3 regions of the Pseudogulbenkiania sp. AW2-16 genome follow, and region 3 is predicted to be linked to each of the others. Evidence: riboswitches for the same ligand, from Rfam matches in the RefSeq annotation. Region 3 holds a riboswitch; each other region holds the start of a gene.

Region 1 (6,720 bases), 910 kb from region 3:
CGTGGTGATCGGACGTTCCAATATCGTCGGCAAGCCAATGGCCAACCTGCTGCTGCAGCACGATTGCACCGTGACCATCGTTCATAGTCGTACCTTGTCCCCCGAGGCGGTGTGCCGCCAGGCCGATATCGTCATCGCCGCTGTCGGGGTGCCGGGCCTGGTTAAGGCCGATTGGGTCAAGCCGGGGGCCGTGGTCATCGACGTGGGCATCAACCGTATCGACCAACCGGGGGACTATTCGCGGCTGGTGGGGGATGTGGACTTCGACGAGGTGAAAACCGTGGCGTCGGCCATCACGCCCGTTCCCGGCGGTGTTGGCCCGATGACCATCGCGATGCTGATGCAGAACACGCTGAATGCCGCCAGGAGAAGCCGTATCCAGCAAGCAGCGGTGGTTTGAGGCGATGGCCCCCGCTCTTTTGCCTCGACTTACTATGGTCGGAACAGATGAGCGATGGGGCAGCTCAATGGCGCACCGCTTGGGGCTGCTAGTAGTGGACGAAATGGCGGAGACGGAAGGACAAGTGATGCTACTGGCAGCCCATGGTTGTGAGCTGGTACAGGGACATTACTTCAGCAAGGCACTCTCTGCCGAGGCCTGCGAGAGGTTAATTGGGGCGGGCCCTTTAACGCTGCCGGTGGTCTCAATAAACAGAATCATCCCCCCACGCTGTTGGTTCTGGACGATGATCCTTTCGTCACGGACTTGGTGAGTAGGGAGCTACGAAATGCCAGCTATCGCATACTGGTGGCCAATGACGTCGATGCCGCCTTCGAACTGCTGGCGTGTCATCAGGTTGGAGTGGTGCTGAGTGACCAGAGCATGCCCAAACTGACAGGAACCGAGTTTCTTGGCCACGTACAAACAACTGTACCCACAGACGGTAAGATTATTGTTCAGCGCCTACCGGAACTTTGAGCTCGCCACTGCAGCAATCAATCTGGGCGCGGTACACCACTTCCTGACGAAACCGTGGAACCCAAATGAGCTGAACCAGCTTATCGCCCAAGCCTTCACTACTCATGCACGCATGGCATGGAGGAGTCCCGCATGTTCAAACGAACTAACCCTTTCGTTATGCAGAAGGGCTCCGACGAGCTAGGGTGTATTCACAGTAGGAAATTAATTACGTGGTCAATGTCGACAAAGTGTAACCCGAAGAATTCTCACGCACACAGAAAAACTGACAGGCTTAGCCGGTCAACCGAACCGGCGCGCTCAACATGACAGATGAGCGTCTCAGAAGGCAGAAGCACTCTATCATTTCGTCGCTAGGGCCTGCCAGTTGCTGTACAACATTTCTCTCCATTTATTTCCAGTCAACGAACCCGTTATTCTGTATATCCGCCTGTTGTTGGCGTATGTGATCGACCACCTTCCCATGGCTGTCGACTCCATGCGACCACTGCTCAAAATAGACTAGTTCGTCGAGCGGCAGACGCGGTAGCCAACCAGCCTCCTCCAACTCTGGCCTCTGGTAGAAATGGCTCACATAACCGAGGCATAGATAGGCAATCGGCGTAATGGACAGTGGAATGCCCAGAATCTGTTTCAATTCGTTCGGCTTGAAAATGCTGACCCAGCCTACTCCCAGTCCCTCCGCTCTGGCGGCTAGCCATAGATTCTGGACTGCGCAGACGGAGCTGTAGAGATCCATCGTTTTCATATGTGTCCGCCCGATAACGATAGGGCCAGTCCGCTTCCGGTCGCAGGTGATGCACAAATTCACCGGCGATTCCAGAATGCCTTCGAGCTTCAGGCCTCGATAGATGTCCCTACGCTCGCCATCGAACATAGCGGCGGCTTCGTCGTTTGCGTTTTGGAAGAGATCATGGACGCGCCGTTTGACGCCCTGCGAGCGGATCACGATGAAATTCCACGGCTGCATGAAGCCTACCGACGGCGCATAGTGCGCGGCCATCAGGAGGCGGCTGAGCACCTCGTCTGGAATCGGGTCGGGCAAAAACTGACCGCGCACGTCGCGGCGGCTGAAAATGGCACGGTACACCGCATCACGGGCATCGTCAGAAAAATGATGAGTATTTTGGATGGTTGGGCTTTCCATTTTGTCCCCTTCTGGAAAATGGACTGCCAGTCCAGGCAGCCTGCTTCATCTTCCGGCCGGTCTTCTGACTCGGACTCATCCGTCCGGAACGCCTTCCCGACCTGAGTCAGTGGCTTGGGGACTTACAATTCCCGTTGTTCCGTTCGTCCTCCTCACAGCGTTGGGCACGTGGCGGAATTGCACCGCCTTCCCGATTCTCCCCAGGGCTTCCCCTGTAGGCACCGAAAGACGAGCCGTGTAAGAACCCTCACGGCTTGGGGCGATGCTAACTTGTGGTTTCGACAGCGGCCATACGTCATTGGAACGGCAAAGACTCATCACAAAGGATACGTGCTTGTGTGGCGTGTAAAGGGTAGGCCGCCCAGCCGCCAGCCTCCGCTGCAACGTCCGTCCAAGGCGTACAGAGACAGACAGGTGGCATTCCGAGTGCGATGTGCCCAGTTGCGGCATACGGGGCTGCCATCACCCACTCCCCGGTTCTGCTTGGGGTGGATTTGCACACACTGCGTTCTCACCAAGTTCCTCTAAACAAACAGCTGGGCCATCTGCTCATAGGGCGATAGCCCTTTCGAAGGGGCTTCATGATGGGTAAAGGGGCGCAAATGAAAGGAAAGCAAGGCAGGAAGCATAAGCTGGCCACGCACCACGATTCGGAAGCATAAGCTGGCCGCGCTCTGGGGCGGCTGGGTCAAACGAATTGGCGGACCAAACCCTTGCGTGGCAAGGGTTTCAGGCGATGGGGAAACTCAAACGGCCGGAGTCGATCAGAAAAAGCGATGAAATTTGCGACTCATCGGAAGCATAAGCTGGCCGTTTGGCCACTTTATGCTTCCGGTCACACACAACTGAAACAGGACGCATTTTTATGCACATGCCTAGAACCATATTTCTGCAGAAAATCGGCAGATTTGGGTATCAATGTGGACCATTTTCAAGCCTGGTGATACCCAATTTTTTGCACTTTGTCAGAAAGTGACTCATATCCTTGCAGTTTGTAAGCGATGACATCGCTGTGTGGGCGCAGGGGAGGCTGACCGCTCGTTCCGGTATTCGCAATCGCTTCGGCATCGTTGGCGCCGTTCTTCGTGTGCCGGCTCATGCGAAACGGCTTCACAAACTCTGGCGCCATGATTCTCAACACCAATCCCATCGTTTTCATCTTCCGACCTCAGTAGCGGATCCGTACTACACGTCCCGACCCTGAACTCCACAAGCCCTTCGGCTAGGGCCGTGAAGCGGAGGTAGCGCCGCTCTGCCGGCTTGCCGTCGTCCAGCCCACGCACCTTGATGATGTTCTTTGCCAAACCGATGCCAACGGTCTTAATATCCATAGTGCCTTCTCCTCCGCAATTCAGATCGAGCTACAGGCGGCGTTGCGTTCAACCTGGAATGGGGAGATGGATTACACGCGACAGGAAGCGGTCCTTACGCTCCTTATGCTCCTTATGCTCCTTGATCGGAAAGAATAAAGTCTGTCACGTGACAATGAAGTCTGTCATGGCAATGACATGATCAGTTTGGTACCACTAGCTCGAAACAAAGAGGCCCGAAAGGGCCTCTTTTCGTATGCGATTGCTTGGTTTGGTGAGTAGGAAATTCCTGGGCTACAAGGTCTGATGGTCGGCCATTGCCGCCGTTCGGCTTGCCGGTCCGATAAGTCGGCAATGGGTTGGTTACCAGCCACTCACCCCAGAATTCCTTTGAACGTCAGCTATTCGATCCAGCGAACTCACACTGCCGACCCTAAATTGCCGTTCAGCCTCCCGTAAACCGAACGGCCGCCTCCGAGGGCATAACTGACACTCGCACGCAGACATAGCGCGGACTGATCTCTTGCTATCCCAGGGCAAACTCATCCAGACAGCTGTCCGCCTGCTAAATGCCTCAGGAACCGCTGGAAGGTCCGCTGGGGCCAATCAAGCCGTTGGTCACCGACCCGGCCGGATTTAGAACGCAATCCGGGCACTATCTGTTGATTCCTGCGGTTGCTGTAAAGGAACCCTCAAATGCCGTTCAAACCGCCCCTGCTCCCCACGCGAGAAAGCCACCGTCCACCGGAAGCACGACCCCGTTTGTATATCCTGCGTCCTCTGATGCCAAGTAGCAGACGGCCGCCGCGATTTCCGATGTCGTGCCGTATCGCTTCATCGGAATCGCATTTGAGTATTCAGCGCGGAACTCTTCGCTATGGAGCGCCTTAGTCATCGGCGTATCAACTGGACCCGGAGCGACTGCGTTAGCGGTGATGCCGTAGTCACAGAGTTCCACCGCCATCTGGCGCGTTAAAGCGATGACAGCCCCTTTCGACGTGCCGTAGGCCGTGCGTCCTTTACCGACCGCTCGCATGCCTGCCACCGAAGCTATATTGATTATGCGGCCCCAGCGGTTCTTTACCATCAGGCGCGCGGCATGCTGAGAACATAAAAACGCGCCAGTTACATTGACCTGCATGGTTTTGAGAAACGTGTCGAGGGGATAGTCTATGAATGGCACCAGCTTGGCAATGCCGGCGCCGTTCACCAAAACGTCGCAACGCCCATGCGTCTTGTCGATCGCATCGAACGCAGCGGCAATCGATTCGGCGTTTGAAACGTCCATCTCAATAGCCGAAACTGACAGGCCCGCGCGCCGGAAACCTGACGCCGTTTCTTCTGCAGCGCTCTTATTGATATCGGCAAGAACGACGTGATAGCCACGTCTTGCAAGCTGTTCTGCCGAATCTGCACCAATGCCCATAGCGCCGCCCGTGATCACGGCTACGCGACTTGCGCCGTTTTGCTTCGTCTGCTCCACGTTGTCTCCTTCAGAGTAAGACCGCTGTGCGGCTTCGCGTGCGATGCCTGGTAGCGGATCAAATGACGGCGCTGCGCGCCATCTCGTGTGCAGATTATTGGAGCCTTGGCTGGCAAGGTCAAAGGATAATAAAGCTCGATATCGTGAGAAAATGTCACACACTAAAGAAACGGATTTCGCATGCTAGCAAGCAAGCCGATGCATGCTTCATGCCTCCATTTCACGCAACTCGTTCCTCAGCCATTCCACCAAAGCAATGGTCTTCGGCTGACTCCCGGCGTGAGGAGCAACCCACAGCACGAGGCTCACGGGACCTGGGACAAAGCCGAACGGTGCGACAAGACCAGCTGAGTCGAGTTCGTCTCGGACGAGCATTCTCGGCACTGCTGCGACTCCCAATCCGCACTTAGCGGCCTGAATCTGAAGATAGAAATGATCGAACGATTCAGCGATTTCGGGCGGGTTTTCGAGCACAGTCGAGGTCGCCTTGTACCAGTCGGCCCACGCGGACGGTCGCGTATTGGTTGCTAGAAGGCGCACACGTTCCAGGTCGCTCGGCTTTTCGATCCGTTTTGCGCGCATGTACTCTGGCGAGCACACTGCGCCGATCCATTCCTCAATCAACGGAACCGGGGTGACACCTTTAGGTACTGGGATGGAGGAAAGCCGTATCGCCACCGTTATCTTGTCTCGGGTAAAGTCGATTTCGCCATGACCAGTGTTGAAACTCAGCTCGAGCGATGGGATCGCATTTTTCAGCTTAGAGAGGCGCGGCAGGAGCCAGTACATCATGATCGACGCCGAGCATGAGAGCGTCAACGGCCCCGGCTTTAACTGATCGACGGTCTTTTGTATAAGGTTGAACGCCACGCTCAGGCCTTCGGCCATCTGCGCCCCTTCAGGCGTCGGCTCCGTCAAGTGTGCATTGCGCGACAGCAGTAGGACACCCAGCTGCTCTTCAAGAGCACGTATATGTCTGCTAACCGCACCATGAGTCACGCAGAGTTCTTCGGCGGCGGCACCGAAGCTTCGCAGGCGAGCTGTGGCTTCAAAGGCGCGCAGCGCATTCAATGAAAGGCGAGGCACATGGGCTCCTATGGGCCCGCGGCCCACTGCTTATGGAAGTGACCTATTGTGAGTTTTTCGCTCGGCGTCGAGAAATCATATCGTTTGATGTCGAAAGTCGTCAAATCTATATTCTCCTCATCCCCGGCTTAAGCGCATGCTTCCCACGGCAAGTCCATGCGCCCCGGTTCAGCTCGAATACCCAGGAAGAAGAGTCAAACATGGTCGAAATCTCCCATCAAAGAGCGGAATTCACTGCGCGCTATTTCGTCGAAAGCTCAGTGCCGATTGCCAAAGCCGCAGAAGTCATCGCAGGCGAACAGTCTAGCGGAACGTTTCTGGCGCTCCCGGGAGAGACTGATGCCCTGAAAAATCGTGCCCGGGCTCGTGTCGTCAAGGTGGATTCGCATCCCCCCGTTCTCGAGCCGTCGCTGCGCAGTGCTCACGTCGAACGGAAGGGTTCGCCGACTGTCTATTACCGAGGCGAGATCGAGATCGCATTTCCGGTGGACAACGTCGGCCCCAATCTGCCCACCCTTTTATCCACTGTTGCAGGCAACCTATTTGAGTTAGGGGAAGTTACAGGGCTGCGCCTGCTTGACATCGATCTACCGACAACGTACGCGGCACAATTCCCCGGCCCTAAATACGGTATTGCCGGAACGCGTGACTTCGCTAAGGTCTACGACAGACCAATGATCGGGACGATCATCAAGCCAAGTATTGGCTTGCTTCCAGAACAGACGGCTGCAATCGTCGATAGTCTTTGCGCCGCGGACATCGACTTCATTAAGGA
Region 2 (6,720 bases), 1.7 Mb from region 3:
CTCCGGCAGCCTCACCCACAACCTGTACGAAGTGGCGTGGAACGCCGGCCCCGAAGCGTGGGCGCTGGAGTTCCAGCGCTGGATGCTCGAGCGCTTGGCCGAAGGCGACGTCGACGCCGTACTCGACTGGGAACGGCAGGCGCCGCAGGCGCGGCGCAACCATCCCACCGCCGAGCACCTCTTGCCGCTGTTCTTCGCGCTCGGCGCCGGCGGCACGCCGCTCAGCGTGCTGCATAGCGGTATGGAGCACGGCAGCATCGCCATGGACGCGCTGGCGTTTGGTGAGAACCTACCCCATTAAGCGACTGCGCCTTCGTATCTTGAGTGCCGGCAGTACTGCGTGCGAATTCATCGCTGAGCCAATCTCTGCGTGCAAATCTTTGATTTGCCCAGCGATAGATTTGGCACGCAGGGATTCGCTCAGCGATACGGAATCCTCATGTACTCCATGACCATTCCGGTTCCTGTGCGCTGGCGGCACTCAACCTGCTTTGGCTCGCTCGCCTACTGGGATAGGTTCTGAGCGTTTACTGTCGGCAGCGGGTTCCACTGTCGCGCCAACCCCTGTACACTGTCGCCTTCCCGCGTCGTGCCAATCGGCGCGCGGTCTAGCTTCAACGCCGAAGCCCCCGCATTTTCCATCATCGACGTCTGCCTGGATTGGTGTCGCACAACCTGCGATTGGGCCGTCGCTGGAGTTTTCATGTCCGAAATCAAATTTACCGACCTCGGCCTGTCCGAGCCCCTGTTGCGTGCCGTGGCCGAAACCGGCTACACCACGCCCACCCCGATCCAGGCGCAGGCTATTCCGCAGGTGATCAAGGGCGGCGACCTCTTGGCCGCAGCCCAGACCGGCACCGGCAAGACCGCAGGCTTCACCCTGCCGCTGCTGCACCGCCTCGGCCCGGCGCCGACCCACCTCAAGGGCCGCCCGCGCGCCCTGGTGCTGACGCCGACGCGCGAACTGGCGGCGCAGGTGGAAGAATCGGTGCGCACCTACGGCAAGTACCTGCCGCACAAGTCGATGGTGATGTTCGGCGGGGTCGGGATCAATCCGCAGATCGCCGCGCTCAGGAAGCCGCTGGACATCCTGGTGGCCACGCCGGGCCGTCTGCTCGACCACGCCGGTCAGAAGACCGTCGATCTGTCCGGGGTCGAGATCCTGGTGCTGGACGAAGCCGACCGCATGCTCGACATGGGGTTCATTCACGACATCAAGAAGGTGCTGGCGCTGCTGCCGGCCAAGCGTCAGAACCTGCTGTTCTCGGCGACCTTCTCCGACGAGATCAAGGCGCTCGCCGACCGCCTGCTGAACAACCCGCAGCTGGTCGAAGTGGCGCGCCGCAACACCGCCAACGAGTTGGTCGAGCAGAAGGTGCACCTGGTCGACCGCGACAAGAAGACCGAGCTGCTGACCCACCTGATCAGCCAGGGCGACTGGCACCAGGTGCTGGTGTTCACCCGCACCAAGCACGGCGCCAACCGCCTGGCCGAGAAGCTCGACAAGAGCGGCATCAGCGCTGCGGCGATTCACGGCAACAAGAGCCAGAACGCGCGTACCAAGGCGCTGGCCGACTTCAAGGCCAACACGCTGCAAGTGCTGGTGGCCACCGACATCGCCGCGCGCGGGCTGGACATCGACCAGCTGCCGCACGTGGTCAACTTCGAGCTGCCCAACGTGCCGGAAGACTACGTGCACCGCATCGGCCGCACCGGCCGCGCCGGTAACGAGGGCGAGGCGGTGTCGCTGGTGTGCGTGGACGAGTTCAAGTTCCTCAAGGACATCGAGAAGCTGATCAAGAAAGACATCCCGCAGTTCACCGTTCCCGGCTACGAGGCCGATCTGACGGTGACGCCGGAGCCGATCCTGATGGGTGGCCAGCGTCGTGGCCAAGGCCAAGGTCAGGGGCAGCGTCAGGGCCAGGGAGCGCGTCAAGGCCAGGGAGCCGCGCGTCAGGGCCAGTCCCAGCCGCGTCAGGGTCAAGGCCAGGGCCAAGGCCAAGGCCAAGGCCAAGGCCAGCGCCGTGGCGGCGACGGCCAGGCCGGCAACGCACGTAGTAGCGCCGGCGCCAGCGGCGGCCAGAATGGGCGTCGCCACGAGCATGCCGACGGCGCGCGCCAGCCGGGTGCCCGTCCGCCCAAGAGCAACACCGGTTCCCAGCAGCCCAAGGGGCGCCATACCGCGCCGGCCAACGGCCAGCGTGGCGAGCCCAACGGCAACGTGATGCCGCCGCCGCCGAAAGAGGTGAACGGCAACGTGATGCCGCCGCGCGGCAAGCCCAACAACGGCAACCAGCGTCCGGGCAGCAGCCGCCCGGGCGAGGCGCGCCGCAGCAAGCCGGCGGGCGGTCGCCAGACCGCCGCGCTGTTCGCGCCCAAGCGCGACAGCAACCGCTGACGCTCCGCCCGCGTCCGCACCAGACCGCTACCCGCTTGCCGGGGGCGGTTTTTTTCGCCCGGTCCAACCGGTCCCGCTGCTTCCTATGCATTTTGACCGTGCCGCCGGTGCGCTTCTGCTATCCTTAAGCAGCTTTCGGTGTGCCCCGGTCCGGATCGGCCCGGGGCTTGAGGTTTCCCGCCGTCTGGGGAACTTCAACGGGAAGACGGTGTGCCGATCGGCAAATCCGTCGCTGCCCCCGCAACGGTAATCGAGTCAGCGTCGGCAACACGCCACTGGGGTCGCACCCGGGAAGGCGCCGGCGTGGGAGCGTGCTCCCTGCTCGTGAGCCCGGAGACCGGCCGAAGGCGACGACGCTATGCACCGCGGAGGGCGGTGCGCTTAACGTTTCTTCCAGTGTGCCCCTCCCTTACCCTGCCGCGCCATCGTCGGTCCATCGCTGTGCGGCGGCTTGCCGCCAACCGACACCGCGAGACAGGGGGGCCATGGAAAGACCCAGGAGATAGACATGCAGTTGCACAAATCCGCCGCTCGACCGATCGGCCCGTTCGCCCCCGCCAGCGCCGCGCGCTGGAAAGCCCGCTCCGCCGCCCTGTGCGCCGCGCTGCTGGGCGCGGTGATCCTCTACGGCGTCGGCTTCGCGCCGGGCATCGCCCACGGCGAGAGCCACGATACGCGCCATACCATGGGCTTCGTCTGCCACTGACCGGCGAAGGGTTGTCATGTTTGCACGTATTGTTGCCCTGTCGCTGCTGGCCGGGCTGCTGGCCGGCGTGGTGGCGACGCCGGTCCAGCTGGCGCTGGTCCAGCCGCTGATCGAGCAGGCCGAAGGCTACGAGCAGCAGCTCGAGGCCGCCACCGCCACGGCGCACGTTCACGCGGCGCACGACGCCGTGGCGGCCGAGGGACACTCGCACGAGGCGATGGCGAGCGAGGAGCCGTCCGACGACAAGACGCACCGCGCCGTCGCCACCGCGGTCTCGCTCACGCTGGCGGCGATGGGCTACGCCCTGCTGCTGGGCGCCGTGCTGTCGCAGTTCGGCCACATCGACTGGCGGCGCGGCCTGTTGTTCGGCGCGTTGGGCTTCGTGGTGTTCCAGCTGGCGCCGGCGCTGGGCCTGCCGCCGGAGCCGCCGGGCGTGCCCGCGGCCGACCTGCAGCAGCGCCAGCTGTGGTGGCTGCTCACCGTCGCCTGCACCGCCGGCGCGCTGTTCGGGCTCCATCGTGCCTGGAGCCAGCGCCGCCTGCGGTGGGCGGCGGGCGCGCTGGCGCTGGCGGCGCTGCCGCACCTGGTCGGCGCGCCGGTACTGGCCGAGGTGCACACGCTGGTGCCCGCGCGCCTGATGAGCGACTTCATGCTGGCGGCGCTGGCCTCCGCGGCGGTGCTGTGGCTGGCGCTGGGCGGCGTGCTGGGGGGGCTGTTGCAGCGCTTCCCGGTGGAATCGCGCTAACCGCGCGCTTGTCCCGCAAAGAAAAAGCCCCGGAAGCGATTCCGGGGCTTTTTTGTTTTCAAGGTTGGCCGAAGCCGGCCTGCGGTCACACCGTGCTGTCTTCCTCGACCGGCACGTCCTCGTGGCCGACCTTGCCGGCGTAGCGCAGCTCGATCTCCTGCGTCAGCTCGTCGATGCGGATCACCGCCAGGCGCACCTTGTCGCCGCTCGCCAGTTCCGGCAGGCCGGGCACGCGCAGGCGCAGCGGCAGGCCGTCGATGCGCACCAGGTCTTCCTTGATCAGCGTCGCGGTCGGCTCGGTGACGCCTTCCTGGCTGAACCAGCGCAGGCACCAGAAGTGCTCCATGCGGTCCTGGAAGGCGAGGTAGGCGCTGTAGGTGGCGTCGAAGTCGCGCAGGATGGCGAACAGCATGGCGTTGCCCTGCTCGAACTCGGGCTTGTCGCCGCGGATCATCGCGGTGAGCTGGCGCTGGTTGACGAAGTCGGTGGCACGGCGCAGCGGCGAGGTGGACCAGGCGTACTGCGCCACGCCCAGGCCGATGTGCGGCTCCGGACGGGTGGTCATGCGCACCTTGCCCATGCTCTGGGCACGGTACATCGCCGGGATGTCGGCTTCGGCCAACATGCGGCCCCACTCGCTGTTGGCGAGGATCATCAGCTCGGACACCAGTTTGTCCATCGGCGCGCCGCGCTTGCGCAGCGTGATCAGCACCTTGCCGTCGACCACGTTGAAGTTGTAATCCATCTGCACCGGACGCGTCGGGTCGTACTTGCCGCGGCGCTTCTCCAGCGCGTTGGCGAACTGCCACAGCCAGGTCAGCTCGCGCTTGAACGCGTAGTCCGGTCCGCCGTCCGGGTGCGCCAGGGTCTGTTCGTTGAACACCTGTTCCAGCTGGTCGTGGCGCAGGTTGGCGGCGATGGTCACGCGCTCGATGCGGCTCTCGTAGCCGACCGGCTCGAATTCCGGCGTCACCTCGACGTACAGGCTCACCGCCGGGCAGGCCTGGCCTTCCTTCAGCGTGAACTGTTCGACCAGCTCGTCCGGCAGCATGGTGATCTTGTCGCCGGGGAAGTACACCGTGGAGAGGCGCTGGAACACCAGTTTCTCGATGTCCGAACCGGGCGCCACGCCCAGCGTCGGCGCAGCGATGTGGATGCCGACGCGCTGGTTGCCGTTGGGCAGTGCGACCAGCGACAGCGCATCGTCGATCTCGGTGGTGGCGGCGTCGTCGATCGAGAACGCGGCCACCTCGGCGAGCGGCAGTTCGTCGTCGCCCGGCAGCGTCGGCGCGGCGTACTGGCCGAAACCGGTGCCCTTGGGGAAGTACTCCAGCAGGAAGCCCGCCATCAGGTAGTCCGGCACCGAGGGGATGCCGCCGACCGCGGCCGCCAGCCGCACCGGCGGCAGGTTGCGCTCGCGGCAGGCCTGGTCGAAGGCCTTGAACTCCAGCGTGTTCTTGTCCGGGCGGAACAGCAGCGTCATCAGCTGGGCGCGGATCGCGTCCGGCAGGCGGCCGGATTTCAGCTCGGCCACCCAGGCGTCGATCTGCTCCTGCTCGCGCTTCTTCTTCTCGATGCCGGCCAGCGCCGCCTTCAGCGACTCTTCCGGCGCCGCCTTGAAGCGCCCCTTGCCCTTCTTGTAGAAGTACATCGGCGCCTCGAACAGGCGCTGGATGATGGCGGCGGCCTCGGCCGCGCTCGGGGTGTGGCCCCAGTAGTCGGCGGCCAGCGCCTCGAAGCCGAATTCGTCCTGGCCGCTCACTTCCCACAGGAAGTCGACGTCGATCTCGGCGGCCAGCTTCTCGACCGCCGGCAGGAACTCGGCCAGCGTCGAGTTGAATTCCAGCATCACGTTGGCCGACTTGATCTTGGCGCGTTTGCCGTGGAGGGTGTCGACCTGCAGGCTGGCGTCATTGCGGGACACCACGGCGCCCACCTTGAAGCTGCCGCTTTCTTCGTAAAAAACGTTCATGGCGCGTCAGGCTTGTTGTTGCTTGCAAACGCTGCAGTATACCAGCAGGGGCCGGGGCGCCGCGGCGCCGGCGTAAAAAGCCCGCGCGCGGCGGGCTTTGGCCGGGAGCCGGTTGCCGCCTATTCTGCAAGGTACAGGCGCACGTTGTGTTCGGACATCATCTTGGCCAGCGGCTCGGGCGGGGTTTCGTCGGTGAACACGGCGTGGAATTCGCTGATGTGGCCCATGCGCACCAGCGCGTTGCGGCCGAACTTGCTGTGGTCGGCGGCGAGGTAGCGGTGGCGCGCGTTGTTCATCATCGCCTGCGCCACGCGCACTTCGCGGTAGTCGAAGTCGAGCAGCGAGCCGTCCGGCTCGATGCCGGAGACGCCGAGGATGGCGTAGTCGACCTTGAACTGGTTGATGAAGTCGAGCGTGGCGACCCCGGTGATGCCGCCGTCCGAGGCGCGCACCACGCCAGAGGTGATCAGCACGTTGAAGTCCGGGTTGGTCGACATGATCGATGCCACGTGAATATTATTGGTGATCACGCGCAAGCCCTTGTGGCTGGCGGTGAGCGCCTGGGCCACGGCCTCGATGGTGGTGCCGATGCTCATGAACAGCGAGGCGTGGTCCGGGATGTTCTCGGCGATCATGTCGGCGATGTACGCCTTCTCGCTCTGCAGCTTGCCCTTGCGCGCCACGTAGTCCTCGTTCTCGACGCTGCTGCCGAGCGCGGCGCCGCCGTGGTAGCGGCGCAGCAGGTTTTCCTCGCACAGCTGGTTGATGTCGCGGCGGATGGTCTGCGGCGTGACGTCGAGCAGGCGGGCCAGTTCCTCGATCGGCATGAAGCCGTTTTCGCGGACCAGTTGCAGAATCTTTTCGTGGCGGGGGGAGCGGCTCATGTTGGTTCGATTCCG
Region 3 (6,720 bases):
GTGCGGCTGGCCTTGCAGGACACGGACTGGCAGGCGCGCACGCGCGAGCGGCTGGTCGCCGACAGCGCCCGGCTCGCCCGGCTGCTGGCCGCGCACGGCCTCGCCCCCGATGGCGGCAGTACGCTGTTCCAGTGGCTGGCGCACCCCGCCGCCGCCGCGCTGCACGACTTCCTGGCCCGCCGCGGCATCCTGATCCGCCTCTTTGCCGAAACCGGCAGCGTCCGCTTCGGCCTGCCGGCGAGCGAGGCCGCCTGGTCGCGGCTGGAGGCCGCGCTGGAGGGTTGGTGTATACCTCAAGAGGAGGCATGCACCGACCTTGAACACAACACGCAACGCTAACGGCGGCCCGCCCCGCGCCATCCGGCTCGGTCTGCGGGCGAACCTGGCCCAGTTCAGCCTGCTGGTGCTGGTCAACGCCTTCGTCGGCGCCATGGTCGGCATGGAGCGCTCCATCCTCCCCGCCATCGCCGAGCGGGAGTTCCATCTGGCGGCGCACACCGCCATCCTCGCCTTCATCGTGGTGTTCGGCGTCTCCAAGGCGCTGACCAATTACGTCGCCGGCCGTTTCGCCGACGTGCACGGCCGCAAGACCATCCTCGTCACCGGCTGGCTGATCGCCACGCCGGTACCGTTCCTGCTGATGTGGGCGCCGTCCTGGAACTGGGTGCTGCTGGCCAACGTGCTGCTGGGCGTGAGCCAGGGCCTGACTTGGTCCATCACGGTCATCATGAAGATCGACCTGGCCGGCCCGCTCAACAGGGGGCTGGCGATGGGCATCAACGAGTTCGCCGGTTATGTCGCGGTCGGCGCGGCAGCGCTCGCCACCGGCTGGCTTGCCGCCCGCTACGGGCTGCGGCCGCAGCCGTTCTACCTGGGCGTGGCCTTCGTGCTGGCGGGCCTGCTGCTGTCGCTGCTGGCGGTGCGCGAGACGCACGCCCATGCCCGGCACGAAGCGCTGCAGCGGCCGGACGCCCACCCCGGCCTGCCCTCGCCCGGGACGATCTTCTGGCGCACCAGCTGGCAGGACCGCAACCTGTCGTCCATCTGCCAGGCGGGTTTGGTCAACAATCTCAACGACGGCATGGCCTGGGGCCTGTTTCCGCTGGCCTTCGCCGCCGCCGGCATGAGCCTGACGCAGATTGGCTGGCTGGCCGCCGTCTACCCGACGGTGTGGGGCGGCTGCCAGCTCGTGACCGGGGCCATGTCCGACCGCATCGGCCGCAAGGGGCTGATCGTGGCCGGCATGTGGCTGCAGGCGGCCGGCATCGTCGTCACCGCCGGCAGCCTGCGCTTCTCCGGCTTTCTCGCCGGCGCGGTGCTGCTGGGCATCGGCACGGCGATGGTCTACCCCACCCTGCTGGCGGCCATCGGTGACGTGGCGCATCCGGGCTGGCGGGCCTCGGCGGTGGGGGTGTACCGCCTGTGGCGCGACCTCGGCTACGCCATCGGCGCCCTGTTGTCCGGGGTGGTGGCCGACCTGTTCGGCATGGCCAGCGCGATCTGGCTGGTAGCCGGGCTGACATTCCTTTCCGGGGCGATTGCCGCGCTACGCCTGCAGGAAACGCATACGACTCCCCGCTGACACGAGCGCCCCTCATCGCGCGGCACAGCCGGACGGCATCGCCGCGTTTGTTCACAAGCCCGCCGCCCTCACGTATCATCCTGCCCCTAAGTGACGGTGACGGGAACGTGGTGCGATGCCACGGCTGCCCCCGCAACTGTAAGCGATGAGCCGGCGCCACGATGCCACTGGAGCAATCCGGGAAGGCGGCGTCAGGCGGTGAAGCGCGAGCCAGGAGACCGGCCGTCACCGATGTCGACACAGGCAGAAGCCGGGCGGGGTGCACCGGGGGAATGCAGGAACCGCCTTGGGCAGTTCGTGCCCTCGCCTGTGGCGACGTAACCAGCTCGAGGGCAATCAACAACATGACGTCGCATCATCCCAGCCGGCCAGGCGGCCGTAGCCGCCTCGTCGGCATACTGGCGTTCCTCTTCATCGCCAACCTGCTCGCCTGGGCGTGGGCGTTTTCCGCCTTCTCGGCGCAGCCGGCACTGCTCGGCACCGCGCTCCTGGCCTACCTGTTCGGCCTGCGCCACGCTGTCGATCCCGACCATATCGCTGCCATCGACAACGTGGTGCGCAAGCTGATGCAGGAAGGCAAGCAGCCCTACGCGGCGGGGTTTTTCTTCTCGATCGGCCATTCCGCGCTGATCGTGCTGGCGGTCGCCATCATCGTCACCACCACGGAAGCCTTGCAAAGCCGCTTCGCCGCCTTCAAGACCCTCGGCGGCCTCGTCTCGACCAGCATTTCGGCCTTCTTCCTGCTGGCCATCGCCCTCACCAACCTGATGATCCTCAAGGGCGTCTGGCGCAACTTCCAGCGCGTGAAGCGCGGCGAGGACGTCAGCGCCGAAGAGATGAACCTGCTGCTGTCGGGACAGGGCCTGCTCGCCCGGCTGTTCCGGCCGCTGTTCCGGCTGGTGACGAAGAGCTGGCACATGTTCCCGATCGGCTTTCTGTTCGGCCTGGGCTTCGACACCGCCACTGAGATCGGCCTGTTTTCCGTTTCCGCCTCCCATGCCTCGGCGGGGACGTCGCTGTGGAACGTCATGGTGTTCCCGGTGCTGTTCACCGCCGGCATGGCGCTGGTGGACACCCTGGACAGCATGCTGATGGTGGGCGCTTACGGCTGGGCCTTCGTCAATCCGCTGCGCAAGCTCTGGTACAACCTCACCATCACCACGATCTCGGTGCTGGTCGCCTTCGGCATCGGCGGCATCGAGGCGCTGGGCCTCCTGGCCAGCCAGCTGCAACTGACCGGCGCGTTCTGGGACGGCGTCGCCCTGCTGAACGAGAGCCTGGCCCATTTCGGCTACCTGGTGATCGGCATCTTCATCGCCAGCTGGGCCGTTTCGGCCGGCATCTACCGGTGGCGCGGCTACGAAGTGCGCTACGGCAAGGCACAGGACAGTCTATGAGAACCCATTACAAACACGTGCTGATGTGCACCGGTCCGCGCTGCACCGAGAACGGCGTCGAGGCCGAGGCCATGTTCAAGGCGCTGGGCCAGACCATCGACGCCTGCGAGGGCTTGCGCGTCAAACGTACCCGCACCCATTGCTTCGCGGTGTGCAAGGAAGGCCCGATCGTCGCCGTGTATCCGGACGGCGTGTGGTACCGCAAAGTCGACGCGGCGGCGGTCCAGCGCATCGTGCACGAGCACCTGGCGGGCGGCTGCCCGGTCGAGGAACTGGTGTTCCACCGCCTGGGCATCGGCGACATCGAACAAGGAGAGCAGCCATGAGCGCCCCCAACCGCGGCGGCATCGTGCTGCTGACCCACGCCGGCACCGACCTCACCGCGCTGCACCGCGCCGAGACCGAGCTGCCCGAGGGCTTCGTGCCGGTGGCCGGTGTCAACCTGCAAACCGTCGACAGCGCCGAGCGCATGGCCGCGCTGCTGGCGGGCACCATTGCCGATACCCGCATCCTGGTGGTGCGGGTGCTGGGCCGCGCCCAGACCATCCCCGGCTTCGAAGAACTGCTGAAGGACGCGAAAGCCCACGAGCGCGCGCTGATCGTGGTGAGCGGCACCGGCGAGCCGGACCCCGAACTCGCCGCCCTGTCCTCGGTGCCGCCGGCGCTGCAGCACGAGGTCACCGCCTACCTGCAGGCGGGCGGCAGCGGCAACATGGCGCAGTTGCTGCGCTGCCTGTCCGACCGCCTCCTGATGAGCGGCTTCGGCTACCAGCCGCCCACCCCGCTGCCCGAGCACGGCATCTACCACCCGGAGCTGTCGGGGCTCGCCACGCTGGACGACTGGGCGGCGATCCGCCAGCCGGACTGGCCGACGGTCGGCATCACCTTCTACCGCGCGCACTGGATGAGCGGCAACACCCGCTTCATCGACCTGCTGGTCGACATGTTGGCCGAACGCCGGCTCAACGCCCTGCCGGTCTATACCGCCTCGCTGCGCACGCTCGACGAGACCGGCATGCCGGCGGCGCTGCAGTTTTTTTGGGAACCTCGTCCATCCGTCGCGAGCGAGTCGAGTGCAAGGCGCCCGGAGCACAGCGACCGAGATAGTACAAACGGTACAGCGAGGGAGCGAGCACCGCGCAACGCAGCAATCGACTCGCGCAGCAGGATGGCCGGGGTTCCCGCGATCGATGTGCTGATCAACACCACGTCGTTCGCCATGGGCGACGTCAACGCCGACGGCCCGACCGCCGCCGGCTGGTCGGTGGCGGCGTTCGAGCGGCTCGACATCCCGGTGATCCAGGCCATCACCAGCAGCATGACCCAACAGCAGTGGGACGCCTCCGAGCGGGGGCTCAACCCGCTCGACACCGCGATGAACGTGGCGCTGCCGGAGTTCGACGGCCGCATCGTCAGCGTACCGATGTCGTTCAAGCACGACGAGGACGAGACCCACTACGCACCGCTGGCGGACCGGGTGCGCCGCGTCGCCGGCATCGCCGCGCGTCAGGTGGCGCTGCGCCGCATTCCGGCTGAACAGAAGCGCATCGCCTTCATCTTCACCAATTCCAACAGCAAGGCTTCGCAGATCGGCAACGCCGTCGGCCTCGATTCGCCGGCCTCGCTGTTCACCCTGCTGCACGCCATGCGCGAGCAGGGCTACCATCTGCCCGGCCTGCCGGAATCGAGCGACGCGCTGATCCACGAGCTGATCGACCGCGGCGCCTACGACGAGGACTACCTGACGGCGGATCAATTAAGCAAAGCCATCGCCAGCGTGCCGGCAGCGCGCTACGCCGAGTGGTTCGGTCAGTTGCCCGACCTGCTGCAGCAGAAGATGCTGGAACGCTGGGGCGAGGCGCCCGGCAGCGCCTACGTGCACGAGGGCAAACTGGTGTTCGCCGGGCTGGAGTTCGGCAACGCCTTCGTCGCTCTGCAGCCGCCGCGCGGCTACGGCATGGACCCGGACGCGATCTACCACACTCCGGACCTGCCGCCGACCCACCACTATTACGCGCTGTATTGCTGGCTGCGCGACGACTGGAAAGCCGACGCCATCGTCCACGTCGGCAAGCACGGCACGCTGGAATGGCTGCCGGGCAAGGGCGTGGGCGTGTCGGAACACTGCTTCCCGGACGCGCTCTTGGGCGATCTGCCGATGTTCTACCCGTTCATCCTGAACGACCCGGGCGAGGGTTCGCAGGCCAAGCGCCGCGCCCACTCGGTGATCATCGACCACCTCACGCCACCGATGACCACCGCCGACACCTATGGGCCTTTGGCGCAGCTCACGCAACTGGTGGACGAGTACTACCAGGTGGAGATGCTCGACCCGGCCAAGCTGCCGTTGCTGCAGCAGCAGATCTGGGACCTGATCAAGGAAGCCAAGCTCGATAGCGATCTGGCGGCGATGCTGGGCCACGACCACGATCACGGGCATGACCACGAGCATCATGATCACCACCATCACGGTCACGAGCACGGTCATCACGAACATGATCATGACCAGCATGAGCATACTCACCCGCACGCAGCAGCGACACCAGCCAGCAAGTACCGGATGCAGCCGGCCAAGCCCGCCCTGAAGCAGACAAGCGCGGCGGCCAGCGTCGGCGGCAAGTACCGTCCGACGACCGCCAAGCCGCACAGCCACGGACACGACCACCACCACGGTCATGGCCATGACCATCATCACCATAGCCATCATGATCACGATCATCACGACCATGACCACCACCACGAGTGGGACGCCACGCTGAACGAGGACGGCGTGCCGCTGACCCTGGCCAAGATGGAAGGCGTGGACGTTGCCCACCTGATCGAGGACATCGACGGCTACTTGTGCGAACTGGGCGCGGCGCAGATTCGCGACGGCCTGCACATCCTCGGCAAGGTGCCGCAGGGCGAGGCGCTGGTGGACATGGTGTGCGCGCTGGTGCGCCTGCCCAACCTCGCCATCCCCAGCCTGCCGGCGAGCGTCGCCGCGGCGCTGGGCATGAACTGGAATGGGCTGCAGGACGACAAGGGCAAGCGGCTGGAAAATGTCCCGCCGCGGCTGCAGGCGCTGGCCGGCACGCCGCTGGTGACGCGTGCCGACGCACTCGACGCGGTCAATGCGCTGGGCCGCCGCCCGGTGGCCACGTTGGCCGAACACGGCTTCGACGCGAGCGTGATCGACGCAACGTTGGCCGAAGCGCTGCCCGGCAGCGCCGACACCGGCGCGATCAAGACCACCCTCGCCTTCGTCTGCCGCGAGCTGGTGCCCAACCCGGCACGCACCACGGAAGAGATCGCCAACTTGCTGCACGGCCTCGCCGGCGGCTACGTGCCGGCGGGCCCCAGCGGCGCGCCGACCCGTGGCATGGCGCACGTGCTGCCCACCGGCCGCAACTTCTACTCGGTCGACCCGCGCAGCCTGCCCTCGCAAGCCGCCTGGCGCATCGGCACCGAGCTGGCGAACGAAGTGCTGGCGCGCCACCGCAAGGAAACCGGCCACCTGCCGGAGACAGTCAGCATCAGCGTGTGGGGCACCAGCGCGATGCGTACCCACGGCGACGACATCGCCGAAATCCTGGCACTCTTGGGCGTGCGTCCGCGCTGGCAGGCCGAGAGCCGCCGCATCACCGGCATCGAGGTGATCCCGCTGGCCGAACTGGGCCGCCCGCGCATCGACGTCACCGTGCGCATCAGCGGCTTCTTCCGCGACGCCTTCCCGCACCTGATCCACCTCGTCGACGAGGC

What was found. Region 3 has a riboswitch for cobalamin ahead of ABKF58_RS16750 (HoxN/HupN/NixA family nickel/cobalt transporter). Riboswitches for the same ligand answer to the same signal wherever they lie in the genome.
Region 1: it holds a riboswitch for cobalamin, as region 3 does, so the genes downstream of both, bluB (5,6-dimethylbenzimidazole synthase) here and ABKF58_RS16750 (HoxN/HupN/NixA family nickel/cobalt transporter) in region 3, are expected to answer to the same signal.
Region 2: it holds a riboswitch for cobalamin, as region 3 does, so the genes downstream of both, ABKF58_RS04810 (CbtB domain-containing protein) here and ABKF58_RS16750 (HoxN/HupN/NixA family nickel/cobalt transporter) in region 3, are expected to answer to the same signal.

The regions. Positions count from the first base shown of each region.
Region 1 is NZ_CP157668.1:2,556,498-2,563,217, reverse strand. Features, by position in the region: gene ABKF58_RS12520 (bifunctional 5,10-methylenetetrahydrofolate dehydrogenase/5,10-methenyltetrahydrofolate cyclohydrolase) at 1-400, shown strand, start outside; gene ABKF58_RS12515 (response regulator) at 710-919, shown strand; gene bluB (5,6-dimethylbenzimidazole synthase) at 1,311-2,066, opposite strand; cobalamin riboswitch at 2,104-2,307, opposite strand; gene ABKF58_RS12505 (hypothetical protein) at 2,998-3,225, opposite strand; gene ABKF58_RS12500 (SDR family NAD(P)-dependent oxidoreductase) at 4,080-4,859, opposite strand; gene ABKF58_RS12495 (LysR substrate-binding domain-containing protein) at 5,067-5,945, opposite strand; gene ABKF58_RS12490 (ribulose-bisphosphate carboxylase large subunit family protein) at 6,146-6,720, shown strand, end outside.
Region 2 is NZ_CP157668.1:988,419-995,138, reverse strand. Features, by position in the region: gene ABKF58_RS04820 (DODA-type extradiol aromatic ring-opening family dioxygenase) at 1-301, shown strand, start outside; gene ABKF58_RS04815 (DEAD/DEAH box helicase) at 704-2,398, shown strand; cobalamin riboswitch at 2,552-2,758, shown strand; gene ABKF58_RS04810 (CbtB domain-containing protein) at 2,907-3,104, shown strand; gene ABKF58_RS04805 (CbtA family protein) at 3,121-3,849, shown strand; gene ABKF58_RS04800 (ribonuclease catalytic domain-containing protein) at 3,935-5,821, opposite strand; gene ABKF58_RS04795 (DeoR/GlpR family DNA-binding transcription regulator) at 5,941-6,705, opposite strand.
Region 3 is NZ_CP157668.1:3,467,983-3,474,702, forward strand. Features, by position in the region: gene cobD (threonine-phosphate decarboxylase CobD) at 1-339, shown strand, start outside; gene ABKF58_RS16745 (MFS transporter) at 317-1,582, shown strand; cobalamin riboswitch at 1,660-1,823, shown strand; gene ABKF58_RS16750 (HoxN/HupN/NixA family nickel/cobalt transporter) at 1,927-2,979, shown strand; gene ABKF58_RS16755 ((2Fe-2S) ferredoxin domain-containing protein) at 2,976-3,305, shown strand; gene ABKF58_RS16760 (cobaltochelatase subunit CobN) at 3,302-6,720, shown strand, end outside.